DNA from 3 places in the Kineococcus rhizosphaerae genome. Region 2 is predicted to be linked to each of the others. Evidence: riboswitches for the same ligand, from Rfam matches in the RefSeq annotation. Region 2 holds a riboswitch; each other region holds the start of a gene.

Region 1 (9,318 bases), on a different contig from region 2:
CGGGTGGGTCCACGAGAACCGCGCCGACCTCGTGCACGACGCGGCCGCCGCCGGTGACGACCTGCTGCGCGAGGAGGTGCTGCGCCACGAACCCGGGTCCTTCACCTCGCGCCGCCTCGCCAGCGGGTACTTCGCCGACGCGTGGGCCCGCACGCTGGCCGGGCTGCCCGCGGGGGTGCGGGTCCACCGGCACGCCCGGACCGTCCTGGACCTGACCGACGACCCCCGCGACGGCCGTCAGGTGCTGCACCTGGCCGGGCAGGAGGAGACCCTGACGGTCGACGCGGTGCTGCTCGTCCAGGGGCACCTCGACGTCCGGCCCGGTCCCCGCGAACGGCGCATCGCGACGTTCGCCCGCACCCACGGCCTGGCCTACGTGCGCCCGGGCTACACCGGCGACCAGGACCTCGACGTCCTGCGCCCGGGCTCGGACGTCGTCGTGGTCGGCATGGGCCTGGCCTTCGTCGACCTCGTGGTGCGCCTGACCGAGGGCCGCGGCGGGCGGTTCACGGAACGCCCGGACGGCTCCCTGGACTACCACCCCAGCGGCCGGGAACCGCGGCTGCACGTCGGCTCGCGACGCGGCGTCCCGTACCGCTCGAAGATCGGTTACGAGACCCCGAAGGACCTCGGGCTGCCGCGCCACTACTCGGCGCAGACCGTCGCGGACCTGCACGGGGACGCCCCGCTGGACCTGCGGGCGGACCTGTGGCCGCTGATCGTCAAGGAACTGGCCGGGGCCCACTACCGCGAGCTGTTCCGCAGCCACCCCGGACGCACCGCGCTGGCCGCGGCCGAGTTCGACGCCCGGTTCTCCCGCGCGGCCTGGGGCTCGGCCGAGGTCGACGACCTCGTCGAACGCTCCGTCCCCGACCCCGCCGACCGCTTCGACGCCGCCGAGCTGGACCGGCCGCTGGACGGGTGGTGGGGGACGTCCGGGGACGAGGTCCACGAGCGCGTCCTGCAGCACCTCGAGGACGACCGGACCCGGCGGGCCGATGCGCGCCACTCCCCCGACGCCGCGGTCGTCGCGGCCCTGCTGTCCGCCTACGTCGTGACCGCCGGTCTGCACGCCGCCGGGCGGCTCAACGCCCGGTCCTCGGCCCTGGACGTCGACGGCTGGTGGCACGGGTTCTTCAGCTACGTCGCCAGCGGGCCGCCGCCGCAGCGGTTGCGGCAGCTGTCCGCCCTGGCCCGCGCCGGACTGCTGCGGTTCCTCGGGGCCGGGCTGAACGTCGTCGCCGACCCCGGGGCGGGCTCGTTCACCGCCAGCTCGGACAGCGGGCCCCACGAGGTGCGGGCGCAGGGCCTCGTCGAGGCGCGGTTGCCCGTCCCGGACCTGGAGCGCACCTCTGACGTGCTGCTGACGCGGCTGCGCGAACGCGGCGACGTGCGGGCCCACCAGGTCCTCGACGGTGAGACCCGGCTGTCGAACGGCCGGCTCGTCGTGGACGGCCGGGGCCGGCTGGTCCGCGACGACGGGTCCCCGCACCCGCGCCGCTTCGCCACGGGGGCCTGGGTCTCGGGCGAGGGCGCCGCCGCGGCGTTCGCCCGGCCGGGCACGAACGCCGAGCTCTTCCGGCGGGCCGACCGGCTCGCCGCGGACCTGCTGCGGGCCGGGACCTCTGCGCCCCCCACGCCCCGCTCCGTGCCCACCGCCCTGTCCGAACTCCCAGGAGACCGTCGATGAGCGAGACGACTCGCACCGGCACCGCCCCCAGCCGCTCGCTGGCGACCGAGGAACCCGCGGGGGCTGTCAAGGTCCTGCCCGCACGCCACCCGTGGCGGTGGGTCGCGACGGCGGTCGTCGCGGTGGTCGCGGCGATGGCCGTCAACGCCCTCGTGACGAACCCCGCGTGGGAGTGGCCCACGGTCGGTGAGTTCCTGTTCTCCGCCACGATCCTGGAATCGATGTGGCTGACCGTGAAGCTGACCATCGTCGGCACGGCCATCGGTCTCGTGCTGGGCACGGTGCTGGCGCTCATGCGGATGTCGAAGAACCCCCTGCTGCAGGGTGTCAGCTTCGCCTACATCAGCGTCTTCCGCTCGGTCCCGCTGATCCTGCAGCTCCTGTTCTGGTTCAACCTGGCGATCCTCTACAAGAACATCGGGTTCGGGGTCCCCTTCGGGCCGCAGTTCTGGACCTTCTCGACCCAGAACCTCATCGCTCCGCTCACCGCCGCGTTCCTCGGCCTGGGCCTGCACCAGGCCGCCTACTTCGCGGAGATCGTCCGTTCCGGGTTCCTGGCGATCGACCCGGGTCAGCGCGAGGCGGCGGCCGCGCTGGGGATCCCCCAGTTCCGGCAGTTCTGGCGCATCCAGCTCCCGCAGGCCCTGCGGATCATCGTCCCCACCACCGGCAACGAGATCATCGGTCTGCTCAAGGGCACGTCGGTCGTCTACATCATGGCGCTGCCCGAGCTCTTCTACCAGGTGCAGGTCGTGTACAACCGCACCGGCCGGGTCATCCCGTTGCTCCTCGTGGCCGCGATCTGGTACTTCGTCCTCACCACCGTGCTGTCCATCGCGCAGTGGTTCGTCGAGCGCTACTACGGCCGCGGCAGCGACCGGAACCAGACCGAGCTCCCGCTGCTGAAGCTCGTCCGCACCGTGCGGGCCGCCCGCACCCGTCGCCCGGGGGTCTCCCGATGAGCACGCCGACCCTGAACCGTCCGGCGTCCGGTACCGTCGTCAGGCTCGAGGGCGTCCACAAGCGCTTCGGCGCGCTCGAGGTCCTGCGCGGCGTCGACCTGTCGGTGGCCGCCGGCACCGTCACCGTCGTGCTCGGCGCCTCCGGCTCGGGCAAGTCCACGCTGCTGCGCACCATCAACCACCTCGAGAAGGTCGACGCGGGCGTCGTCGAGGTCAACGGTGAGCTCATCGGCTACAAGCGCGCCGGAAACCACCTGCGCGAGCTGCACGAGCGCGAGGTGCTGCGCCAGCGGTCGAACATCGGGTTCGTCTTCCAGCACTTCAACCTGTTCCCGCACCTGACGGTCCTGGAGAACGTCGTCGAGGCCCCCGTCTCGGCGCAGCGGCGCAAGCGGTCCGAGGTCGAGGCCGAGGCGCGCGCACTGCTCGAGCGCGTGGGCCTGGCCGACAAGTCCGGCGAGTACCCGCGCCGCCTGTCCGGCGGCCAGCAGCAGCGCGTGGCCATCGCCCGTGCGCTCGCTCTCAAGCCCTCCCTGGTCCTGTTCGACGAACCGACGTCGGCGCTGGACCCCGAACTCGTCGGTGAGGTGCTGGACGTCATCCGCGACCTCGCCGCGTCCGGCACGACCATGGTGGTCGTCACCCACGAGATCGGCTTCGCCCGGGAGGTCGCCGACCGCGTGCTGTTCATGCACGAAGGCGTCGTCCTCGAGGAAGGGACCCCCACCGAGGTCTTCGACCACCCGCGGCACGAGCGCACCCGCTCGTTCCTCGCGAAGGTCCTCTGAACCACCCAGCCCCACCCCGGTCCGGCGCGAACGCCGGACCGCCCTGTCGGCCTGCCACGAGGCAGGTCCGCAAACCCGAGGAGAACCCCTTGATCAGCCGTCGAACCTGGCTCCTGTCGCTGGCCGCGACCCCGCTCGTCCTGGCCGCCTGCGGCGACGGGACCGACCCGGCGACCGCTCCCGCGTCCACCTCCAGCGCCTCCGGCGGCACCGCGGTCGACACCAGCCCGGCCCAGAAGGGCCGCATCACCGTCGAGGCCGTGCCGGAGATCGCCGCCAAGGTCCCCCAGGCGATCAAGGACCGCGGGACGCTCGTCATCGGCACCACCGGCAACGGCGCCCCGCCGCTGAGCTTCAAGGCCGACGACGACAAGACCGTCATCGGGATCGAACCCGACATCGCCCTCCTCGTGGCCGGTGTCCTGGGCCTCGAGCCCGACATCCAGGCCACCAGCTGGGAGAACCTGTTCCTGTCGATGGACTCCGGCCAGTACGACGTCGGGTTCTCGAACATCACCGTCACCGAGGAGCGCAAGGAGAAGTACGACTTCGCGTCCTACCGCGTCGACACCCTCGCCTGGGAGGTCGCGAAGGACTCCACGATCACCTCGATCGAGGAGCCCAAGGACATCGCGGGGCTGACCGTCTCGGTCGGTTCGGGCACCAACCAGGAGAAGGTCCTGCTGAACTGGAACGAGCAGCTCAAGGCCGCCGGCGAGAAGGAGGCCACGATCCAGTACTACCAGCAGGCCTCCGACACCTACCTGGCGCTGAAGTCGGGCCGCATCGTCGCGAACTTCGGGCCGAACCCGACCGCCGCCTACCACGCGCTGGTCTCCGGTGACACGAAGATCGTCGGAACCGTCCCCGGCGGCGGCACCATCGTCGCCGACATCGCGGCGACGACGAAGAAGGACAACGGGCTCGTCCAGGCCCTCGCCGACGCGCTGAACCACCTCATCTCCAGCGGCGCCTACGGCAAGACCCTCGAACGCTGGAACCTCGCCGACGAGGCCGTGAAGACGTCCGAGATCAACCCGCCCGGGTTGCCCAAGACCGACTGAGCGGCCCGTGCGCGACGGCCCGTCCACCCTGCGGTGGGCGGGCCGTCGCGCGTGCGCTCCCGTCGAGGCCCCCTACGGTAAGCCCCACGGGGACGACGAAGGGCCGGGGGATCGTCGTGACGATCCCCCGGCCCCGTGCCCGGACGGTTTCCGGGCGGGTTCAGTCCCCGCGCCGGCGCGCCACCAGGTGCCAGTGCGACACCCCGGTCACCTCGTCCACGACGTCGCCACCGACGTCCAGCAGGTCGCACCCGCTGGCCAGCAGCGCCCCCCGCACGAGGTCGCGGTCGAGCCGCAACAGCCCCGGGGCGGCGGGCGCACCGACGGGTGCGAGCAGGGAGATCGCTCCCCCGGCGTGCACGGACGACGTCAGCGCCGCGACGTCCGCCACGACCTGCGCGAGGGTCCCCCGCGCGGGCAGGACGTCGTGGCACAGGACGAGGTCGAACGACCCCGACCCGCCGGCCCGGTGGTGGGTGATGGCGGCCAGCGCGGCGACGTCGTCGAGGTCGGCGTCGACGGTGCGGACCAGGTGCGCCACCCCGGCTTCGGCGGCCCGCTCCTGGGCCGCGGCCAGCGCCCGCCCCGAGGAGTCCAGCACGGTGACGTCGTGTCCGAGGCGGGCCAGCTCGACGGCGTCCCGGCCGTCGCCGCCGCCGGCGTCCAGCACGCGCAGCGGCGCCTGCCCCGGGGCCGCGAGCGCACCACCCAGCGTGTCGGCCACCAGGGCGCGACGGGACCGGGTGCCCGTCCTCACGCAGGGACCTCGGGGGTGCGGAACTGCTCGAGGCGGGCACGACGGACCCAGCCGGCGACCCGGCCGTCCACCAGGACCCACGCCGCGGGGGCCGCGCCCAGCGCCTGCCACGCCTCGTCGACGTCCTGGCCGACGCCGACCTGCGGCAACGGCGGGTCGGCCACCTCGCGCAGCGCGACCCCGGCGACCTCGGGGTGGTCGCGGACCAGGCCGCGCAGCCCGGCGAGGGTGGTGGCGCCCAGGACGTCGCCGAGCGCGTGGGGACGGCTGGCTCCCTGGCGGGGCAGCACGACGGCCAGCGGGGTGCGGCCGAGCGCCCCCTCGGCGAGGGCCTGCTCGATCGCCTCGCGCACGGTGAGGTCGGCGCGCAGGGCGATCGGTCCCGGAGCGTCCAGCGCCCCGTCGGGGAGCAGGGCCCGGACCGGGTGCTCCACCCCTTCCTCCAGGAAACCGCTGCCACGCAGCCAGTCGTCGTCGAAGTTCTTGGACAGGTACGAACGACCGGAGTCGGGCAGCAGGACCACGACCACGTCCTGCGGTCCGAGACCCTCGGCCTCGCGCAGGGCCACCGAGACGGCGGCCGCGGCCGACCCGCCGACGAGCAGCCCCTCCTCCCGGGCCAGCCGACGGCCGGTCAGCAGGGCGTCGCGGTCGGAGAACGTCACGATCTCGTCCAGCACCTCGGGGTGGTACGACTCCGGCCACACGTCCTCGACGGTGTCGGGGTGCAGGTAGTGCCCGATGGACTCCACGGCCCACGGGCTGCCGTCGCCGCCGGAGTAGGTGGAACTCTGCGGGTCGACGCCCACGACCCGGACCCGCCCACCGCTGACGGCCTTGAGGTGCTCGCCCGTGCCCGAGACCGTGCCGCCGGTGCCGATCCCCGCGACGAAGGTCGTGATCCGCCCACCCGTCTGGGCCCAGATCTCCGGCCCCGTCGTCTCGCGGTGCGCGGCGGGGTTCGCCGGGTTGTCGTACTGGTTCGCGAGCCACCCCCCGGGGATCTCCTCGGCGAGCCGGACGGCCGTCGCGTGCACGTGGCGGGGGTCGTGGCGCGGGACCCCGCCGGGGACCACGACGACCTCGGCGCCGTAGGCGCGCAGGACCGCGATCTTCTCCCGGCTGGTCTTGTCGGGGACGACCACCACGACGGAGTAGCCGAGCTGGGCACCGACGACGGCCAGCCCCACGCCGGTGTTGCCGGACGTCCCCTCGACGATGGTCCCGCCGGGGCGCAACGACCCGTCGGCTTCGGCACGACGGACCATCCACAGCGCGGCGCGGTCCTTCACGCTGCCGCCGGGGTTGTTCTGCTCGAGCTTGACGTAGACGGCGGCGCTCAGGTGGGCCGCGGTGCGCCGCAGCCGGACCAGCGGGCTGGAGCCGACGGCGTCGAGGACGGATTCGTGGACGGGGCCGCCGGGGGTCTCCAGGCGCAGGTCGTCGGCGGTCCCGGGGATCGGCAGCCGTTCCAGGGTGCTCACGGTGCGGGCCTTTCGGTGGTGGAACGAGTTCGGGGAGGTCGGGTGGGTCACCCGGTGACGTGCGGGCAGCCGGTCAGCGCCGGTGTGGGCGTCGACGACGACACTGCGAGGCGGCCGTGCGGCACAGGTCGACGACCCGACGACGGCGCAGGGGCTCGGGCCGCGGCGGTCGGGGTGCGGGGCCAGGACCGCCGGCACGGGGCGGAACGGCGGGAGAACGGGTGCTCACCTGGACGACCTCCATCGGTCCTGGCGGGAGCACCCGCGCCCGAGGTCGTCGGGGGGTTGCTGCGGCGTCGTCGAGCCAGGTCTCTCAGCCGCTCTGGATGGTTTCCTCACCCACGGTGCCCTTCGGCACGGGGTTTGTCAATTGCCGAACCCGGTTCCACCACAACGGTTGCCGGGAACCCTGGTGCTACAGGTCGCGCCCGTAGCAACGGCTGTGGACGACCGCGTCGTACGGCGGGTACACGGGGACGGGTTCCCAGCCCGCACGCTCGTACAACGCCACGGCCTCGGGCTGGAGGTTCCCCGTCTGCAGCACGAGCCGGCTCACCCCGAGGTCGCGGGCGGACTGCTCGACGCGGCGCAACGCCTCGGCCGCCAGCCCCCGCCGCCGGTGGGCGGGGTCGACGAAGACGCGTTTGACCTCCCAGCGCACCGGCTCCCCGTCGACGGCGAGCCGGCGCAGGCTCGCCGTCGCCGCGGGTTCGTCCCCGCCCAGCGCCAGCCACGTGACGGCGACCTCCGACGCGGACGGACCGGGCGGGTGGTACCGCGGACCACCGTCGGGACGGGCGTAGCGCGGTCCGACCTCGGCGTCCATGAGATGGCGCAGCCGGACGACCCGGGGGTCGTCCCAGCCCGTGGCCACCCAGGTGACCACGGGCAGCGGCTGGACGGTCACCGGCGCGCGAGCGGGGACGCGAAGGCGACCGCCACGCGGTGGACGGCCTCGCGCAACTGCTCCGGCGTGAGGTCGGAGAAGCCCCACCGGAAGCGGTCGCCGAACTCGTGCGGTCCGACGGGGCTGAAGTACCGGCCGAGCGGGAAGTCGACCGCGTTCTGCCGGGCGGCCTCGAGCGCCTTCTCCAGGTCGATCGCCGGGTCCAGGACCCGACCCCAGACGAAGATGCCACCGTCGGCGGCGGGGACCTCGAGGACTCCGCCCAGTTCCTCACCCACCGCGGCGATGAGCGCGTCGTGCCGTTCGCGCAGCACCGAGCGGCTGTGCCGCAACGCGTCACTGAGGGCACCGGGAGCGGCGAGGAACCGGTGGACGCCGCGCTGCACGACGAGCGAGGTGTGCTGATCGGAGTCGCGCCGGGCGTCGAGGACGGCCCCGATCAGCCACTCCGGCCCGGCGATCCACCCGAGCCGCAGCCCTGGCCCCAGGGTCTTGGAGAACGTGTTGACGTGCAGCACCTGCCCGGAGGCGAGGTCCAGGTCCTCGGCGGGGTCCCCGTCGAACCGCAGCTTGCGGTACGGGTCGTCGGACAGGACGAGGAACCCGTACTGCTCGGCGAGCTCGACCAGCCGGCGCCGCGACGCCGTCGGGGAACTGGTCCCGGTCGGGTTCTGGAAGTCCGGGATCGTGTACAGCAGCTTCGGGCGCAGCCCCGCCCGGAGCTGGGTCTCGAGGTCGTCGAGGTCGATGCCGTCGGGCCCCGTGGCCACGGGCCGGGTGTCGACGCGCCGTTGCCGCAGGAGGGTGAGGACGAGGGGGTACGTGGGGTTCTCGACCAGCACGACGTCCTGGGGGTCCAGCAGCGCGTCGAAGACGAGCGCGAGCCCGTGCAGGGCGCCGTTGGTGACCGCGACGCGGTGCGGGACGGTCCCCTCGTCGGTCGCGATCCACTCCCGCAGCTCCGGCAGGCCCAGCGGGACGGAGTAGCGCAACGAGGGCGCGGCCGGGTCGGCCAGTTCGTCCGCGAACGCCCGCGACAGGCCCGCCAGCGGCAGGGTGTGCGCGCCGGGGGTGCCGCCGTGCAGGCCGATGGTCCCCTCGACGGTGCTCGTCGGGCGGGGGCCGAACCCCACGGCGGGCAGGACGTCCTTCGCACGGCGGGACAGCAGGTGCGGACCGGCGTCGAGGGAGGCGATGTCGTCGCGCAGGATCGTCACCGGGTCACCCGGCCCGGCTCGGTCCCGAGGGCGATCGGCACGCGGACGGCGTTGCCCCACTCGGTCCAGCTGCCGTCGTAGTTGCGCACCTCCGGCAGACCCAGCAGGTGGGTCAGGACGAACCACGTGTGGCTGGAGCGTTCGCCGATGCGGCAGTAGGCGATCGTGGGCCGGGTCGGGTCGAGCTGCGCGCCACCGGTCGTGTAGAGGGCCTCCAGCGCGGCGCGGTCCTTGAACCGGCCGTCCTCGGCCGCGGCCTGGGCCCACGGGACGTTCGCCGCCCCGGGGACGTGCCCACCGCGGACGGTCCCCTCCTGCGGGTAGTCGGGGATGTTCGTCAGCTGGCCGCTGTACTCCCCCGGCGACCGGACGTCGATGAGCTGACCGCCGAGGTGCTCGCGCACGTCCGGCAGGAAGGCCCGGATCGAGGCGTCGTCGCGCTCGACGAC
Region 2 (9,318 bases):
CTACGCCGTGGACTGGGCCCTGCAGCGGTGCGCCGCCGTCGTGCAGGCGTTCTTCCCCGGCCAGGAGGGCGGCGGGGCGATCGCCGGGGTCCTGTCCGGTCGGGTGAACCCCTCCGGGCGCCTGCCGGTGTCGCTGCCCCGTTCGGTCGGCGCCCAGCCGTACAGCTACCTGCACCCCAGGCTGGGCGCGGCGAGCCCGGTCTCGAACATCGACACCGCGCCTGTGCGGCCCTTCGGGCACGGCCTGTCGTACACGACGTTCACGCACTCCGACCTGCGGCTGGCCGCGGCCGAGGTGCCGACCGACGGCGCGATCGTCACCACCGTCACGGTCACCAACACCGGCGACCGCGCCGGGGCGCACGTCGTGCAGCTCTACGGCAGCGACCCCGTCGCCTCGATCACCCGCCCCGTCGTCCAGCTGCTCGGCTACGCCCGCGTCGAGCTGGCCGCCGGGGCGAGCGCCGAGGTCACCCTCGACGTCCCGACCCAGCGGCTGGCGTTCTCCGACCGCCGGGTGGTGCGCGTCGTCGAACCCGGCCGGGTCGACCTGTTCGTCGGCCACGACTGCGCCACCCCCGACCTGACCGCGGTGGTCGAGCTGACCGGTGCGGTCCACGAGGTCGGGACCGGCGACCGCCGGGTGGTGCAGGTCGACGTGCGGCCCGTCGCGGGTCAGCCGTGAACGGCGGGGGACCAGCCCGCCGGCAGGAACCGCAGGGTGAGCCCGTCGCGGTCCACGACGTGCCGTCCCGGGCCGCTCAGGGCGCTGGGACGGCCCCCGTGCCCGGTGACGACCCGGGACGCCGCGTCCGGGTCGGGGCAGGTCAGGGCGAGGACCCGCAGCCCGAGCCGGTGCACGTCGACGTCGGCGGCGGCCGGCAGCGGGTCCACAGCGTACGAGAACACCTCCAGCACGCCCGGTCCCGCCGCGAGGTAGCTGCGCACGTACCCGCGCTCGTCGCCCGGGTGCGGCACCTGACCGAGCCGGCCCAGCCCCAGGCCGTCGGCGTACGTCGACAGCGCCTCGTCCAAGTCGCGCACCGTGGTCGCGGCGTGGTCGAGCACCGGGGTGTCGTCCTCGCCGTCCCCGGGGACGGGGTGCGTGACCCTCGCGGCGACGAGGTCGGCGTCCCAGACGTCGGTGTGGCGCAGCTCGCCGGCCACGAGTTCGACCAGCGCCCCGTCGGGGTCGCTGAAGAACACGATCCGCACCCCGCCGAGGGCGGTCATCGGTGCGATGACGAACTCCACCCCGGACCGGCTCAGCCGCTGCGCCCAGGCGTCCACGTCGGCCACCGTGAATCCGACGTGGCGGAAACCCGCCTGGTGGTTCACGCTCGTCCAGCCGCCGAGGTCCCCGTCCTCGACCCGGACCAGCCGCAGGAGCCCGGACCCGGCGCTGAGCCAGGCCTCCCGTGGTCCCCAGGAACGCTGGTGGGCGGGGCTCAACCCCAGGACGTCGACGTGGAACTCCAGGCTGCGGGCGAGGTCACGGACCCCGATCTCGACGTGGTGCAGTTCGACCGGTGCGGTGGGCATGGCCCCACCAGACCGCGACGACGCCCCGGCGGCAACCCGGGAGGAACCCCGTGACCCTCGCCCTCGTCGTCCGTTTCGACCTGCCCGACGCCGCGGCGGCGCAGCGGTTCGACGCCCTGCTGGGCGCCGCGCTGCCCGCCGTCCGCACCGAACCCGGGACCCACCTCTACGTGCCGCACACCAGCGACACCGAACCCCTGGCGCGGCTGGTGTACGCCGTGTACGCCGACCGCGCCGCGCACGAGCGGCACAACGCCGCTCCCGCGATGGCGCGCTTCCTGCGCGAACTCCCGGGCCTGCGCGCCGCCGTGCGCGTCGAGGAACTCGTGCCCGTCCCGGACGCCCCGCGCGTCCCACCGGTCTGAGGCCGGTACCCCTCTCCCGAAGGAGTTCCCCGTGTCGCACGACAGCACCCCCACCCCCGGCCCGGTCACGGCCCCCGCCGCCGACCGTCCCGAACTCGCCCACCGCGTCGCCGCCGCGACGGTGACCGTCCTGGGCGCCGACGGCGTCCCGCTGGCCGACCGGGAGGTGACGCTCGCCCAGCGCGACCACGAGTTCCTCTTCGGTTGCATCGGTTTCGACTTCGTCGCCCACGCCGGCGGGGAGGACCCCGCGACCGCCGACGGCACCTCGTCCTTCTTCGGGGCCTCGGCCCCGGCCGGTCAGGCCGAGGACCTCGCCGAGGCCTGGTTCGGTCTGTTCAACGCCACGACCCTGCCGTTCTACTGGGGCGAGTTCGAACCCGTGCGGGGCCGGCCGGCGACGGACCGGCTCGTGAAGACCGCCCGCTGGTTCGCCGACCGCGGCGTCGTCGTCAAGGGGCACCCGCTGACCTGGCACACCGCGGCGCCGGACTGGCTGCTCGACCTGCCCACCGCCGGGGTCGTCGACGCGCTGCGGGACCGGATCCGGCGCGAGGTGGGCGGTCTCGCCGGGCTCGTCGACACGTGGGACGTCGTCAACGAGTCGGTCATCATGCCCGTGTACGACAAGTACGACAACGGCCTCACCCGGGTCGCCCGCGAACTCGGCCGCACCGCGACCCTGACCCTGGCCTTCGAGGAGGCCCGCGCCGCCAACCCCGCGGCGACGTTGCTGCTCAACGACTTCGACATGTCCCCGGCCTACGAACGGGTCGTCGAGGAGGCCCTGGAGGCCGGGGTGGGCATCGACGCCCTGGGCCTGCAGAGCCACATGCACAAGGGGTACTGGGGCGAGGAGCGGACGCACGACGTGCTGGCCCGGTTCTCCCGCTTCGGCCTGCCGCTGCACTTCACCGAGAACACCCTGGTCTCCGGGGACCTCATGCCCGCCACGGTCGGCGACCTCAACGACCACCAGGTCGAGCACTGGCCCTCCACCGACGAGGGGGAGCAGCGGCAGGCCGACGAGGTCGTGCGCCACCTGCGGACCCTCGTCGAGCACCCCGCGGTGTGGGCCTTCAACTACTGGGGCCTGACCGACGCCACCACCTGGCTGGGCGCACCGGTCGGCCTGGTGCGCGCCGACGGCACCCGCAAACCGGCCTACGGCGCGATGCACGACCTGGTGAAGGGGCAGTGGTGGCTGGCCCCCACCACCGTGCGGACCGACCGGGACGGGCGGGTCGCCGTGCGGGGGTTCCGCGGGGGGTACGAGGTGTCCGTCGCCGGCGAGACCACCGGGTTCCGCCTCGACGGGTCGCAGGACGCCGCCGAGGTGCGGGTGGGGGGCGCGGACCGGTGAACCGGCGCGCGACCCGCGACGTCCACGGGTTCAACTACGCCGGGTCCTGGGGCACGTCCGGCCTGGACCTGTGGCAGCACCACGACCACGGTCTGATGGCCGTCGAGGTCGCCCGCGGCAAGAAGGCCTTCCCCGGGTGGAACACGGCCCGCTGGTGGCTGTCGCACGAGGCCTTCCAGCGCGACCCGGAGCGCTTCCTGGCGAACCTCGACGCCGGGCTGGGGTTGTTCGCCGCGCACGACGTCGCCGTGGTCCCCGTGCTGTTCAACCGCTGGCGGGACCCGGTGTGCGACTTCGGCGGGGTCCCGCTGGACCACCTGCTCCCGCACGCCAGCGCCTGGACCCGCACCGACGACCTGTTCGCCGACCCCGCGGTGGACGGCCCGGACGTCGCCCCCGTGCAACGGATCTTCCGGCGCTACCTCGTCGACGTCGTCACCGCCCACGCCGACGACGAGCGGGTCTGGGCGTGGGACCTGTGCAACGAACCCCTCATGGGCGCCTACGTCCACGACGAGGACAGCCCCCTGCGGGCCGCCGAGCTGCGCTGGCTGCGGTGGTGCCGGGGCGTGGTCCTGGCCGCCGGGGCCCGCCAGCCGCTCACGGTCGGCAACTACGCCGACGTGGCCGCCCTGCGGGCCACCGAACCGGTCAGCGACGTCCTGGGGTTCCACCCCTACTGGATGTGGCAGGGCATCGGCCCGGAGACGAACGTGCACACCCGCGAGGGGTTCGAGGCCTACCTCGACGAGTGCGTCGCCTTCGCGCGCTCGGTCGGCAAGGACCTGTACGCCAGCGAGACCGTCTGGGGCGCCCGCGACGACGCCAAGCACGTGGAGGTGATGCGCTACACCCTGTCCCGGCTGCGGGAGCGGGGGATCGGGTACACCGTCCACGCCCTGCACCACAGCGGTGTCGCCGACCTGCACCGCGACAGCCACGGGCCCGTCGGGCACCCGGAGTGGCTGCACTTCCTCGACGCCGACGGCAGCGTGCGCCCGGGCCACGAGGCGTTCGACGAGTTCGCCCCCGGCTGAGGGGGTGCCGCCCGCCCGGCTACGGTGCCCGGGTGCTGATCCGTGAGTGCACCGACGCCGACTGGCTCTCGATCTGGCCCTTCTTCGACGAGATCGTCGCCGACGGCGAGACGTACGCGCTGCCGCAGGGGCTGACGTCGCAGCGGGCGCGCGACCTGTGGGTGCAGGGCCCGCCGTGGGGCACCTTCGTGGCCGTGGACGGCGAGGGGGCGGACGCGGAGCAGGTGCTGGGCACGGCGAAGTGCGGCCCGAACCGACCCGGCGGCGGGTCCCACGTCGCCACCGCGAGCTTCATGGTCTCCCCGGCGGCCCGGGGTCGCGGCGTCGGCCGCGCGCTCGGCGAGCACGTCCTCGGCTGGGCCCGCGAGCGGGGGTTCCTCGCGATGCAGTTCAACGCCGTCGTGGAGACGAACACGGCCGCCGTCGCGCTGTGGCGCTCGCTGGGCTTCGGGATCGTCGGCACCGTCCCGCAGGCCTTCGACCACCCCGAGCACGGCCACGTCGGTCTGCACGTGATGCACCGCTTCCTCTGACGACCACCCACCCCGCGCGAGGCGCACCTCGCGCCCCCGCCGGCGGCGTGTCGCGGCGCGAGGTGTGCCTCGCGCCCCGGTGAGCGCGGTCGGCGCCCGGACGGGCCGCCCCATGCCCTAGGGTGGGCGGACCATCCAGAGCGGCCGAGAGACCTGGCTCGTCGACGCCGCAGCAACCCCTCGAGGGGTGCTCATGCCAGGACCGATGGGAGGAACAGTGGCCTACGCCGGCGACCTCACCCCGCGTGAGGCCTTCGAGCTCGTCCGGGACGACCCGGACGCCGTCCTGGTCGACGTCCGCACCGACGCCGAGTGGCGCTTCGTGGGCACCCCGACCGGCCTGGGCACCGAGCCCGTGTTCGCGTCCTGGCTCCCCGTGGACCCCGAGCGCTTCCTCACCGAGCTGTCCGCGGCGGGGATCGCGCCCGGGAGCGGGCGCAAGGTCGTGTTCCTGTGCCGCTCCGGACAGCGCTCCGTCGCGGCCGCCGAGACCGCCACGGCGGCCGGGATCACCCCCAGCTACAACGTCCTCGAGGGGTTCGAAGGACCCCTCGACGCCGACGGGCACCGCGGTGCGGTGGGCTGGCGGGCCGCGGGACTGCCCTGGAGGCAGTCGTGAGCGACGCGCGGTGCGGCGCCGCCTGGACCGAGGAGACGCGCCGACGGAGTCGCTGCGTGGATCCGCGGGAAGGCGGCGGCACGGGCACCGCGGCGGAGCGAACGGGGGAGACGTCGTGAGCGACACGCACGCCTGGCGGCCCGACACCACCGCCGTCCGCGGCGGCCTGGCCCGCTCGCAGTTCGAGGAGACCGCGGAGGCGATGTACCTGACGTCGGGGTACGTCTACGAGACCGCCGCCGACGCCGAGGCCGCGTTCAGCGGGGACGTCGACCGCTACGTCTACTCCCGCTACGGCAACCCCACGGTGTCGGTCTTCACCGAGCGGCTGCGGCAGATCGAGGGCGCCGAGGCCTGCTACGGCCTGGCCAGCGGCATGTCCGCGGTGTTCTACGCCTTGGCCGCGCTGCTGGGTGCCGGGGACCGCGTCGTCGCCGCCCGCAGCCTGTTCGGGTCGTGCTTCGTGATCCTCGACGAGATCCTCCCGCGCTGGGGCGTCGAGACGGTCTTCGTCGACGGCGAGGACCTGCAGCAGTGGGAGCAGGCCCTGGCGACGCCGGCCCAGGCGGTGTTCTTCGAGACCCCGGCGAACCCCATGCAGACGCTCGTGGACATCGCCGCGGTCACCGAGCTCGCGCACGCGGCGGGGGCGACGGTCGTCGTCGACAACGCCTTCGCCTCCCCGGTGGGGCAGCACCCGCTGCAGTTCGGCGCGGACGTCGTCGTGTACTCGGCGACCAAGCACATCGACGGCCAGGGCCGGGTCATGGGCGGTGCCGTCCTGGGCACCGAGGAGTTCATCGCCGGACGTTTCCGCGAACTCACCCGGCACACCGGCCCGACCTTGAGCCCGTTCAACGCCTGGACGCTGGCCAAGGGACTGGAGACCCTGAGCCTGCGGGTGCGGCACTCGGCGGCCACCGCGCTGCGGCTCGCCGAGCACCTCGAGCAGCAGCCGGGGATCCGCTGGGTCCGCTACCCGCTGCTGCCCAGCCACCCGCAGTTCGACCTGGCGAAGCGTCAGATGGACCTCGGCGGGACCATCCTCACGTTCGAGCTCGACGCCCCCTCCGGCCGCGGCAAGGAGCGCGCGTTCGAGGTGCTCGACGCGCTGCGGATCGTCGACATCTCCAACAACCTCGGCGACGCCAAGTCGCTGGCCACCCACCCGGCCACCACGACGCACCGGCGGCTGGGTGCCGAGGGTCGTGCCGCCATCGGCCTGACCGACGGCGTGCTGCGGTTGTCGGTGGGTCTGGAGGACCCCGACGACCTGCTGGAAGACCTCACCCGCGCCCTCTCCTGAACACCCCGATCGGAGCAACTCCCTTGTCCAGCCAGCAGATCCCCGTCTCGCACGCCGGCTCCCTGCCGCGCACGCCCGAACTCATCGCGGCCAACGAGGCGCGCACGTTCGCCGAGGACGGTTTCACCCTCGACCGCAGCCCCGAGTTCGACGCGCTGCTCACCGGTGCCGTCGTCGACCTCGTCCAGCGCCAGAAGGACCTCGGCGTGACGATCGTGGGGGATGGCGAGTACGGCAAGGCCATGTCGAGCGCCGTCGACTACGGCGCCTGGTGGGGGTACGTGTTCCAGCGCGTCAGCGGTCTCGCGCTGACGGGCGAGGACATCTTCAGCCAGCCGAACGTGCTGTCCGAACCGGGTCACGTGCGCCTGACGAGCTTCCCGAACCGCCGCGACTGGACGATCTTCAAGGACGCCTACACGGACCCGACGTCGGGGATCTCGACGGGGAAGAACGCCACGCCGTTCCCCGCGACGACCGGTGCCCTGCAGTACACCGGGCACGAGGCCATCGCCTCCGACATCGCCAACCTCAAGGCCGGCCTGGCGGCCGCGGGCCTCGAGCAGGGGTTCATCACCTCCCTGTCCCCGGGCAGCGGCGCGCGCATCGCCAACCGGCACTACGCCACCGAGGAGGAGCACATCTGGGCGTGGGCCGAGGTGATGCGCGAGGAGTACAAGGCGGTCACCGACGCCGGCCTGATCGTGCAGATCGACGACCCGTCGATCGCGGAGAACTGGGACCAGATCACGCCCGAACCCTCCGTGGAGGACTACCAGGCGTTCACCCGCATCCGCGTCGAGGCCCTCAACCACGCCCTGCGCGGGTTGCCGACCGAGCAGGTCCGCTTCCACCTGTGCTGGGGCAGCTGGCACGGCCCGCACACCACCGACGTCGAGTTCAAGCACATCGTCGACCTCATGCTCGAGATCGACGCCGGGTCGTACTCGTTCGAGGCCGCGAACGTGCGCCACGAGCACGAGTGGAAGGTGTGGCGGGACGTGCGGCTGCCCGAGGGCAAGAAGATCGTCCCGGGCATCGTGAGCCACGCCACGAACGTCGTCGAGCACCCCGAGCTGGTCGCCGACCGCATCGAGCGGTTCGCCTCCGTCGTCGGCGCCGAGAACGTCGTGGCCTCCACCGACTGCGGTCTGGGCGGCCGCATCCACCCGCAGATCGCGGTGGCCAAGCTCGCCGCGCTCGGTGAGGGCGCGCGCCTGGCGGGTTCCCGGCTGTTCGGGTGAGCTGATGTCCGCGGGGGAGGCGGCGTGGGCGCTGTGGCAGGACTCGCCCTGGGGCCGGTTGCGGTACCACGTCGTCGCCCGGTTGCTGCGGTCCTGGACGGCCGATCTCGGCGACGGGCTGCGGGTGTTGGACGCCGGTGGGGGCGACGGGCGCGACGCCCTGCCGTTCGCCCTCGCCGGGCACGAGGTGACGATCCTCGACCGGTCGCCGGAGATGCTCGCCCTCGCGCGGGCCGCCGCGGCGGCCGCCGGGGTCGCCGAGCGGGTCCGCACGGTCAGCGCCGACCTCGAGGACCTCACCGCCCTGGCCGCGCTCACCCGGCACCGCGAGGGTGGTTCGGGCTCCTTCGACGTCGTGTTCTGCCACGACGTGCTGCAGCACCGCAGTTCCCACCAGCAGGTGCGGGCCGACGTCGCGACCCTGGTGTCCTCGGTGCGCCCCGGGGGCCTGGTCTCCCTGCTCGCGCCGAACCCGCCCGCCGACGTCGTCGCGACCGTGCTGCACGAGGGGCCCGCGGCGGCGTGGGTGACGCTGGACGCCGACCGGGCCGCCGACCCGGCGACCGGTCACACGGCGCTGCGGTTGTCGCCGGAGTTCGTCGCCGACGCCCTCGCCGAGGCCGGGTGCGACGTCGTCGGCCGGGCCGGGGTGCTCGCCGTGACGGCGCTGCTGGAACTGCTGGGCGACGGCGGCCGCGTCGACGACCGGGTGGCGGCGGACCTGGAGGAGCTGGAGGTCGAGCTCAGCGCGCGGGTTCCGTTCGCCGGGACGGCGCGGTACTGGCTGCTCGCGGGGCGACGACGCTGACGGGCGTGCCGGGGTCGGTTCCGCCGGTGCCGGCGACCCGCAGCAGTTCCTGAGCCACCCGGTCGTTCAGCCGGAAGAACCCCGCGTCGAGGTTCGGCCGGGCGAACGCCGCCGCCCACCCGCCACCGGCCACCCACGGGCCCAGGCCGAAGCGCCGCGGGTGCACCGAACCGTCGGTGTGCACGAGCCGCTGAGCGGGGTCGACGACGAGCCGGCCGTTCCCGAGCTCGCTCACGTGGCCGCGGTGGGTCAGGTTGCGCAGCAACGGGTCCGCGCTGGCCGTGATCCGCGCTTCGGGCAGGCGGGCGTCGACCAGGGTGGTGGCGCTCACGACGGCGGGGGAGTTCGCCGACCGCGCCGTCCAGCAGCCGCCGACCTCGTCGGGGGCGATGCGCACGTCCCCGCCGAGGAACCGCACGACCCCCGCGTCGGCCAGGGCGAGGAGCTCGAGCAGCCGCCGCGGCGGGGGGCCGGAGGCGAGGTAGCTGAACAGCCCGTGCC
Region 3 (9,318 bases), on a different contig from region 2:
GCAGCACCATGGCCTGCACGGGCATCGAGTACTGCAAGCTCGCCATCGTCGAGACGAAGCGGGCCGCCGCCGAGGCCGTGGGCGACCTCGAACGCCGGCTCGTCGACCTGCCGCTGCCGACCCTCGCGCCGCGGCCCCTGACGCTGCACCTCAACGGCTGCCCGAACTCCTGCGCCCGGATCCAGACGGCCGACATCGGGCTCAAGGGCCAGCTCGTGACGGACGACGACGGGCAGCAGGTCCCGGGCTTCCAGGTCCACCTCGGGGGTGGGCTCGCGTCCCAGGACCGCGAGGAACCGGGTCTGGGGCGCACCGTGCGCGGGCTGAAGGTCACCGCGGACGGGGTGGGGGAGTACGTCGAGCGCGTCGTGCGGCGCTGGGCGGCCGACCGCGAGGGGGACGAGACGTTCGCTCAGTGGGCCCACCGCGCCGACGAGTCCGCCCTGCGCTGACGCTGCGTCCCGCGCGACGCACACGTCGGACCCTGGACCACGCGAACGTGGGGTCGGACGTGTGCGTCGCGCCTCGGATCAGGGCTGAGGAGGGTCCGACGTGTGCGTTGCGCGGGCGGAGGGGAAGAACCTGCCCGAAGGCCCTTGCGGAACGGCCCGCGTGTGTCACAGTGAGGCACCCGAGAGCGGAGGTGCGTGGTGCGAGGACGGCGGACGTGGGCGCGGTTGTGCGCCGCCGCAACCAGTTTCGGTGCTGCGGTCGTGCAGGGGCTGGCCCTGGCCGGGCACGGTCAGTGGGGTTTCCCGTGGTCGCCGGTCGAGCTCGAACAGGAACCGGGTCCCGGTGAGCTGAGCTGGGCGGAGTTCGAGGCCGAGCTCCACGCGCTGCTGTCCGAGCAGGCCCGCGGCGCCGGGGACGAACCCCGCCCCAGCAGCGAACCCATGCCCTGAACCGCACCCCTGCGCTCCGAGCGCAGGGCCGCGACGGCCAGCACGGCCGCGACCAGCAGCAGCCCGGCGCAGCCCAGGGCGAGGTCGGCGAAGACGCCCAGGTGGGCCCGGCCGGGGGTCGGGGGCGCGTCCACCAGGTAGGCGCCCGTGACGACGGGGACGACGACGGCGGCCGCGACGCGCTGCGAGAGCTGGAACAGCCCCGCTGCGACGCCCGCCACGGCCACCGGCGCGTGCTGCAGCGTCAGGACCTGGTTGGGGGAGATCACCGCCCCGATCGCGGCCGACGAGACCGTCGCGGTGATCGAGACCACCAGGACGGCGTGCGCGGGCAGGGCGGGCAGCAGGAGCGCCTCGGCGGTCACCGACGCGGTGGCCGCGACGGTGGCCGCCACCACCAGCCGCCGCCCCCACCGGAGCACGAGCCGGGCGCACAGGGCCGCGCAGACCCCGGAGGCGACGGCGGCCGGCAGCAGCACCAGCCCGGCGTCGAAGGCGGACAGCCCCAGCCCCGACTGCAGCACCAGGACCTGCAGCATCCCGAGGGCCAGGACGGCGCCGAAGACGCACATCGCCACCGCCGTGCCGAGGGAGAAGTCCGGGCGCCGGAACAGGTCCGGCACGACCAGGGGGCTCAGGGCGCGCCGCTCCCACCAGCGCAGCACCCCGGCCAGGACCACGACGGTCAGCAGGCACGGCACGAGCACGCCGGCCGAGACCCGTCCCGTCGCGAAGGGCAGCAGCAGGCACAGCGTCCCCAGCGCGACGACGGCGCTGCCCGGCAGGTCGAGCCCGCCGCGGGGCAGCGGCCGGCGGGCCACCCGCGGCAGGTGGCGGAAGGCCACGGGCAGGAGCAGGACCGCCATCGGGATGTTCGCCGCCAGCACGAGGCGCCACCCCAGGCCGGGGCCCCCGAGCCCGGTGAGCAGCCCGCCCAGCAGGGGACCGCACGCCGACGAGCAGGCCGTCGCGACGGAGTACCCCGCGAACGCCCGGGCCCGCTCGGGGCCGCGGAACACCGTCTGCAGCGTGCCGTGCACCTGCGGGTTGACCACGCCCGCGCCGAGCCCCTGCAGCGCCCGGGCGAGGACGACCGTCCAGGCGTCGTGCGCCGTCGCGGACAGCACGGCCGCGGCGGCGAACACGACGAAGCCGCTGAGGTGCAGGAACCGGCGCCCCAGGACGTCGCCGAGCCGGCCGGCGGGGACCAGGGCCAGCCCGAAGGTCAGCGAGTAGCCGGCGAGGATCCACTGCACCTGCGTGGGCGTGGCGCCCAGGTCGGCGCGCAGGGCCGGGACCACGACGCCGACCATGCTCTGGTCGACGAGGGTGACGAATCCCGTGCCGAGGCAGACGAGCCAGACGGCGGTGCGGGGGTCGGACGGGCGCAAGGGTGCTCCGGTCGGTGACGGCGGGGGCGTCCACGCCGAAGGGTGGCCCCACTCCGGCGATCGAGGAATCTCACGCCGCGATCGAGGACGGCACGGCAGGCCTCGGAGCCGGGGATTCCTCGATCACGGCGGAAGATTCCTCGATCGCCGGGAGGGGTGGGTCAGAGGGTGTCGTCGCCCGCGAGCGGGACGACGTCGTACCCGAAGGCGAGCAGGGTGCCGCCCTCGACGACGCGCGTCTCGCGCTCGGGCAGGCGCACGAAACCCAGGGTGGTGTACAGGGAGTGCGCCGCGGTCATCCGCGGGGCGGAGTTCAGCACGACGCGGTGCAGTCCGCGCCAGCGGGCCACGTCGAGGGCGTGCCGGACGAGCGCCGTCCCGACGCCGCGACCGCGGGCGGGCACGGCGCTCGCCAGCAGGCGCAGGTCGAGCTCCCCGTCGAGCGCCGTGGCGCTCAGGGTCCGCCCGGGACGAGGCAGCGTCACCGTGCCGAGCAGTTCGCCGGTGACGGCGTCGACGGCGACCCACAGCTCGGCCTCGCGGGTCCGCGTCGCGGCGTCGGCGACCTGCGCGGCGTACCAGTCGGGCAGGTCGCCGTCGGCGGCGTAGGCGTCCAGGGCGAGCCGGCTGACGGCATCGAGCTCCCCGGGCCGGGCCAGCCGGACGAGCACCCCGGGAGCGGGGTCGACGTCCCGGCCGAACACGGCGAGCCGCAGACCGCCACCGCCCAGCCGGTCCTCCCGCTCGGGCAGCCGGGTGAAGCCCGAGCGGTGGTAGAGGCGCTGGGCGGTCTCGTTGCGCGCCCCGGTGTCCAGCACGACCCGGGTGAAACCCCGGGCCCGCGCCTGCGCGACGGCGTCCTCGAGCAGCAGGGCGCCCAGTCCGCGGCGGCGGGCGGCGGGGGAGACGGCCAGCAGCCGGAACTCGAGCTCGTCGGGTCCGGCGAAGCGGGCGTGCTCGGTGCCCCCGGGCGCCAGGGTCGCGGTGCCCAGCAGGTCCTCGCCCGTGCCCTCGACCGCGACGCGGACGTCGGCGGTGCGGGCCCGGCCCGCGGCGTCGCGCAGGAGCGCTGCCCGCGCGGCGTCGGGCGGGTAGGGGCCCACGGAGAACCCGGCCACCGTCAGCTCCCCGACGGCGGCCAGCTCGTCGGGGCGGGCCGACCGGACGGTCAGCGTGGTCGCGCCGTCCGACACGGGGTTCTCCGTGGTGGTGCTCATCCGGCCTGCACGGGTTCCTCGGTCGCGAGTCCGGCGGCCTTCCACGCCGGGAAACCGCCGTCGACCTGGACGACGTTGGTGAAGCCCGCGGCGAGCAGCTCGGCGGTGACGGGGCCGGACCCGGCGGGCGACCCGCAGATCACGACGATCTCCTGGTCCTTGTCGGTCAGCTGCTCCAGCGCGCCGGGCTCGCCGACGGCGAACTTGCGGCCGACGTCGGTCTTGGCGACGACGACGGCCTGCGGCAGCTCACCGTGGGCGGCGCGGCCGGCGTCGCTGCGGACGTCGACGAACAACGCGCCACCGGCGACGGCGCGGCCGGCGGTCTCGGCGTCGACGAGGGGGGCCTCGGGGAGGGTGGTCTCGCTCACGTCACTCCTGTGGTCTGGTGTTCTCGGCGCTCACGCGGTCGCGTGGGCGGGTTCGGGCAGGTGCACGGTCGACCGGTCGCGCCACGCCTGCGCGAGCAGTTCGTAGGAGCGGAACCGGTCGGCGGCACGGTACGTCGCGGTCGTCACGAGGATCTCCTCGGCCCCCGTGACCCGGGCCAGCGCCTCGAGCCGGGGAACCACCGTCTCCGGCGAGCCGACGACGTGACCCTCGAGGCGGTCGGCGACGAGCGCCTCGTCCTCGGCGGACCAGGTGAACGCGTCCACCTCCTGCGGGGAGGGGATGGGGACGGCCCCGGTGCCGCGGCGGATGCCGAGCACCCACTGCGCGTACGGACGGGCGAGCTCGCGCGCCTCGGCGTCGGTCGCGGCCACGACGACGTCGGCCGACACGGCCACCCGCGGGGCGGGCAGGACGCCGGGACGGAACGCGTCGCGGTAGGTGGCGACGGTGTCCAGCACGGAGGCGGGAGCCACGTGGTAGTTCGCGACGAGCGGCAGGCCGAGTTCGCCGGCGACCCGCGCGGACTCGCCGCCGCTGGAGGCCAGCACGTGCACGTCCACGGGCGCACCCGACAGCAGCGAACTGCCGTGCGTGCGGCCCTCGGCGTCGGTGTGCCCGTCGCGCAGCAGGTCCAGGGCGAGGCGGAGCTCGTCCGCGAACGGCGGCGCGTCGGCGCGGTGGACGCCCAGCACGCGCGCGGTCGCTGTGAGGGTCTCGACGAGCGCCGGGTCGCGCCACAGGGGCGGCGGCGCGGCGGGCACGGGCAGCCCGTCGACCACCCGGGACCCGCTCGCCCCGGGCCGCTCGGCCCCCGCGGGGGCGGGGCCGTGGACCCGGCCGAAACCCAGGTCGACGCGGCCGCCGACGGCCCGGGCGATCGTGGCCCACTGCTCGGCGGCGACGGCCGGTGTCGTGACGGCCAGCAGGCTCGCGGCCGAGCCCACCCGCAGGCGCCGCGTCGAGGACGCGACGAGCGCCGCCAGGACGGCGGGGGTCGAGCTCGAGACGCCGGGGGACAGGTGGTGCTCGGCGAGCCAGAACCCGCGGTAGCCCCAGTCGTCGGCCGCCCGGGCCAGTTCCAGGGTCCGGGCGATGCCCGCACCGAGCCCCTCGTGCTCGCTCTCGGGGACGAGGTCGAGGACGGACAGTTCCACGCTCACGCCGGCTGCGCCGCCCGGGCCGGGGACAGGCCGAGGTTCTCCCGCAGCGTCGTCCCGGTGTACTCCGTGCGCAGCGAACCCCGTTCCTGCAGCAGCGGGACGACCGTGTCGACGAACTCGTCGAGGCCGGTCGGCACCACGGGCGGGTGCAGGATGAAACCATCGGAGCCGTCGTTCTGGACGAAGTCGTCGAGCTGGTCGGCGACCGTGGTGGGCGTGCCCACGAACGTCGCGCGGGCGGTGACCTCGATGACGGTCTCGCGCAGGTTCAGCCCCCCGCGCGCGGCGATCTCGCGCCAGCGCGCCACGACCGCGTTCAGGTCGGGGTCGTGGATCGCCCGGCCCCTCCAGCGCGGCGGCGCGGTGGTGTCGGCGTCGAACTCCGGCAGCGGACCCTCGGGGTCCAGCTGCGACAGGTCGCGGTTCCAGACCTGCTCGGCCAGCGCGAGGGCGGTGGCGGGGCTGACCTGCTGGTGGGTGAGCTCGCGCGCCTTCTCGGCGGCGTCGGCGGCGCTGTCGCCGAGGACGACACCGGCCGAGGGCAGGATCTTGACGTCGCTCGCCAGGCGCCCGTGACGCACCGCCCGCGCCTTGACGTCGCGGTAGAACGGGACGGCGTCGTCGGTGCGCCGGAAGGGGGAGAAGATCGCGTCGGCGTTGGCGGAGGCGAACTCCCGGCCCTGGTCGGACACGCCGGCCTGGATGATCAGCGGGTGGCCCTGCGGCGGACGGGGGACGTTGAACCGGCCGCGGACGTCGAACTGGTTCGTGTGCAGCTCGAAGGCCCCCACGCCGTGCCGGGCCAGGAACTGCCCGGTGGCGCTGTCGGCCAGGACGTCGCCCGGGCCCCAGGAGTCCCGCAGGGCGCGGACGGCGAGGAGCACCTCCTCGGCCCGCTCGTAGCGCTGCGAGCGGTCGAGGTAGCCGCCGCGCCGGAAGTTCGCGCCCGTGAACGCGTCGAAGCTGGTGACGACGTTCCACGCGGCGCGGCCGCCGGAGAGGTGGTCGAGGGAGGCGAACTCGCGGGCCAGTTCGTAGGGCTCGTTGAACGTGGTGTTGATGGTCCCGGCCAGGCCCAGGTGGTCGGTGACCCCGGCCAGGGCGGCCAGCACCGTGAAGGTGTCCGGCCGGCCCACGACGTCGTTCTCGTAGATCTCGCCCGCGTGCTCGCGCAGCCGCAGGCCCTCGGCCAGGAAGAACAGGTCGAAGAAACCCCGTTCGGCGGTGCGGGCCAGGTGGGCGAAGCTCCGCACGTCGATCTGGCTGCCCGCGGCCGGGTCCTGCCAGACGGTGTGGTGGTTGACGCCGGGCAGGTGGGCGCCGAGGACGATCTGCTTGCGGGGCTTGCCGTCGGGGATGCTCATCGGGTCCTCCTCAGACTGCGGCGTAGCGGTTGACGGGCCTGGCCAGCCCCAGGTGGTCGCGCAGGGTGGTGCCGGTGTACTCCCGGCGGAACACCCCGGCGGACTGCAGCAGCGGCACGACCTCGTCGACGAGCGCGGGCAGGTCGGTGGCGTTCACCGCCGGACGGAACCGGAACCCCTCGATCCCCGCCTCGCGCCACAGCAGCAGACGCTCGACCAGGCCCGCGGGGGAGTCGGCCACGACGAGCGCGTCGGAGCCGAACGCCTCACCGTCGACGGTGTCGAGCCGGTCCAGGCGGTTGCGGGCGGCCGCGGCGTCGGGGCCGAGGGCGACCACGAGGTCGGCGTGGACCTGCAGCGGGGTTCCCGTCCGGCCGACGGCGGCCTCCGCGGCACGCACCTCGGCGACGATCTCGCGGGCGTTCGCCGCCTCGTGCGGCGTCACGAACACGACGTCCGCGCTCGCGGCGGCGAACTCGTACGCGGTCCGCGCGTGCGCCAGTGCGGTCACCACGGGCTGTCCCTGCGGGGGACGGGGCGTGATCGAGGGGCCGAGGACCGAGAACCAGGGGGTCTCGACCGCGACCCGGTGCAGCTTGGTGCGGTCGACGAAGCGTCCCGAGGCGACGTCGCGGATCTCCGCGTCGTCCTCCCAGGAGTCCCAGAGCGCCCGCACGGTGTCGACGACGGCGCGGCCCTCGGCGAACAGGTCCTCGACCGCCGCGGCGACCTCGGGGTCCTGCAACGTCTCGCGGGAGACCACGGGGATCGACCGCCGTCCGAAGAGTTCGGCCTCGTGGGCGCGGGGGGCGATCTGGGCCCGCCAGCCGCCGCGGCCGGAACTGACGTGGTCGAGCGTCGCGAGCGCCTTGGACACGTGGAACGGTTCGGTGTGGGTCGTCGTGACGGTGGGGACCAGACCGACGGCCTGCGTGACCAGCGCCAGCCGGGCCGCGACGAGCAGCGCGTCCAGGCGGCCGGCGACCCGGTCGGTGCGGTCGTCGGGTAGCCCGAAGTGGCTGCCCTGCAGGCTGAAGGAATCCTCGATGGTCACGAGGTCGAACAGCCCGCGTTCGGCCTCGCGGACGGTGTCGCGCCAGAACGCGGCGGTGAACAGCTCGTCGGCGCGGGCGCCGGGTTCGCGCCAGGACGCGGGGTGCCACCCGGTGGACTCCAGGGCCACGGAGAGGTGGAGTTCGGACACGGTTCTCCTCCTGCTGTCTTGACGACACGCAGGCGTCCGGCGGGTCATCGCGCTTGCCGGAGGTCTTCCTCCGGCCGGGTCGTCACCTGGAGCACCCCACCGCGGGGGAGGGTTGCCGACCAGCTAGCCAGGGCTTGTCGCTGGTTCTCGTGACCTTCGCCGGTGAGTTTACCCGAGTTCCGTCACCGGGTCGAGGAACGTCTCGGGGGCGGGCCGGGCGTCGGTGAGCGGACCCCAGTGACCGTCCACCAGGCCGTACTCGAGCTCGGGGCCCGTGGTCACGAACCGCTCCACCGCGGCCACCAGCCGTTCGACGTCGGCCGAGCCGGTCCCGACCCCCGTCGAGGCGCGCAGCCCGCCCGCGACCAGGCCGAGGGAGTTCGCGAACCGGTGCGCGCAGAAGCGCCCGTCGCGCACGCCGATCCCGTGCTCCGCCGACAGGTACGCCGCGACCTCGGAGACCGAGCGGCCCGCGACGGTGAACGTCACGACCCCCACGGCGTCGGCCGGGTGCGCCCGGACGACCTCGACGCCCGGCAGGGCGCTGAGCCCGTCGACGAGCTGGGCGCGCAGCGCGCCCTCGTGACGTTCCAGCGCACCGTCCGGCAGGGCGGCGAGCGTCGCGCAGGCCTGGGCCAGGGCGACGGCGCCGATCACGTTCGGCGACCCGGCCTCGTGCCGGTCCGGGCCGGAGGCCCAGCGCACCGCGTCGTGGCTGACGTCGAGCGTCGCGCCGCCGCCGGCCAGGTACGGCTCGGCCGCGTCGAGCCAGTCGCGGCGGCCGACGAGGGCGCCGGCGCCGAACGGCGCGTACAGCTTGTGCCCGGACAGGGCGATCCAGTCGATCTCGTCGCGGCCGACGTCCACGCGCCGGTGCGGCAGCAGCTGGGCGCCGTCGACGGCGATGCGGGCCCCGGCCGCGTGCGCGGCGCGGGCCAGCCGGCGCAGCGGCAGCACCTCGCCGGTGACGTTGGAGGCGCCCGCGACGGCGAGCAGCGCGTACTGCCCGGTGGCCAGCTCGGCCTCCAGCAGGGCAGCGGTCTCCTCGGCGTCGGCACCGCCGCGCACCACCGTGGTGGCCGCCGAGCGCTGCCAGGGCAGCAGGTTCGCGTGGTGCTCGACGTCCGCGACGAGCACCCGGGCACCGGCGGGGACGGCGCGGGAGAGCAGGTCCAGCGCGTCGGTCGTGCTGCGGGTGAAGACCACGACGTCGTCGGCCCGGGCGCCGAGGAACCGCCCGACCTGCTCGCGGGCCTGCTCGAACAGCGCCGTGGAGACCCGGGACAGGTACCCGGCGCCGCGGTGGACGCTGGCGTAGTGCGGCAGCACCTGCGCGACGCGGGCCGCCACCGCGCTGAGGGCCGGCGCGCTGGCGGCGTTGTCGAGGTTGGCGTAGGTGGCGGTCCCGCCCGTGGCCAGCGGCACCACGGTGTCGGCGCCCACGACCGGCAGCAGCGGGGCCACCGGGCGACAGGCCGCACGAGGGGCGGGACGGCTGGGGGACAGGGTGCTCGTCGACACGAGGTCTCCTCGGGAAGTGGACCCTGCCGGGAGGACCGGGATCACCCCGGCGAGGTCCGCGCTTGCCGGGCCCACCTCGGGACCGGCCAGGTCGTCACCCGGGGCACCCCACCGCGGAGGAGGGTTGCCGGCCAGCGAGCCGGGGCTTGTCGCTGGCACTCATGAC

The links. A riboswitch is a leader RNA that binds a small molecule or an ion and turns the genes downstream of it on or off. The one in region 2 is predicted to bind S-adenosylmethionine.
Region 1: another riboswitch for S-adenosylmethionine. It lies ahead of CLV37_RS22215 (PLP-dependent cysteine synthase family protein); the one in region 2 lies ahead of CLV37_RS04895 (rhodanese-like domain-containing protein).
Region 3: another riboswitch for S-adenosylmethionine. It lies ahead of CLV37_RS18425 (LLM class flavin-dependent oxidoreductase); the one in region 2 lies ahead of CLV37_RS04895 (rhodanese-like domain-containing protein).

What each region holds. Positions count from the first base shown of each region.
Region 1 covers NZ_PVZF01000014.1:5,901-15,218, forward strand. The annotation lists gene CLV37_RS22190 (FAD/NAD(P)-binding protein) at 1-1,690, shown strand, start outside; gene CLV37_RS22195 (amino acid ABC transporter permease) at 1,687-2,652, shown strand; gene CLV37_RS22200 (amino acid ABC transporter ATP-binding protein) at 2,649-3,440, shown strand; gene CLV37_RS22205 (ABC transporter substrate-binding protein) at 3,530-4,504, shown strand; gene CLV37_RS22210 (methyltransferase domain-containing protein) at 4,665-5,261, opposite strand; gene CLV37_RS22215 (PLP-dependent cysteine synthase family protein) at 5,258-6,700, opposite strand; SAM riboswitch class I at 6,983-7,078, opposite strand; gene CLV37_RS22220 (GNAT family N-acetyltransferase) at 7,161-7,652, opposite strand; gene CLV37_RS22225 (aminotransferase-like domain-containing protein) at 7,649-8,869, opposite strand; gene CLV37_RS22230 (sulfurtransferase) at 8,866-9,318, opposite strand, start outside.
Region 2 covers NZ_PVZF01000002.1:130,823-140,140, forward strand. The annotation lists gene CLV37_RS04865 (beta-xylosidase/alpha-l-arabinosidase) at 1-685, shown strand, start outside; gene CLV37_RS04870 (VOC family protein) at 676-1,542, opposite strand; gene CLV37_RS04875 (putative quinol monooxygenase) at 1,593-1,907, shown strand; gene CLV37_RS04880 (endo-1,4-beta-xylanase) at 1,939-3,270, shown strand; gene CLV37_RS04885 (glycoside hydrolase 5 family protein) at 3,267-4,307, shown strand; gene CLV37_RS04890 (GNAT family N-acetyltransferase) at 4,340-4,840, shown strand; SAM riboswitch class I at 4,969-5,052, shown strand; gene CLV37_RS04895 (rhodanese-like domain-containing protein) at 5,058-5,459, shown strand; gene CLV37_RS04900 (O-succinylhomoserine sulfhydrylase) at 5,575-6,765, shown strand; gene CLV37_RS04905 (cobalamin-independent methionine synthase II family protein) at 6,789-8,009, shown strand; gene CLV37_RS04910 (class I SAM-dependent methyltransferase) at 8,014-8,817, shown strand; gene CLV37_RS04915 (FAD/NAD(P)-binding protein) at 8,753-9,318, opposite strand, start outside.
Region 3 covers NZ_PVZF01000009.1:280,715-290,032, reverse strand. The annotation lists gene CLV37_RS18455 (nitrite/sulfite reductase) at 1-452, shown strand, start outside; gene CLV37_RS18450 (MFS transporter) at 743-2,293, opposite strand; gene CLV37_RS18445 (GNAT family N-acetyltransferase) at 2,455-3,510, opposite strand; gene CLV37_RS18440 (rhodanese-like domain-containing protein) at 3,507-3,881, opposite strand; gene CLV37_RS18435 (LLM class flavin-dependent oxidoreductase) at 3,912-5,063, opposite strand; gene CLV37_RS18430 (NtaA/DmoA family FMN-dependent monooxygenase) at 5,060-6,427, opposite strand; gene CLV37_RS18425 (LLM class flavin-dependent oxidoreductase) at 6,438-7,679, opposite strand; SAM riboswitch class IV at 7,676-7,786, opposite strand; gene CLV37_RS18420 (aminotransferase class V-fold PLP-dependent enzyme) at 7,800-9,152, opposite strand; SAM riboswitch class IV at 9,206-9,318, opposite strand, start outside.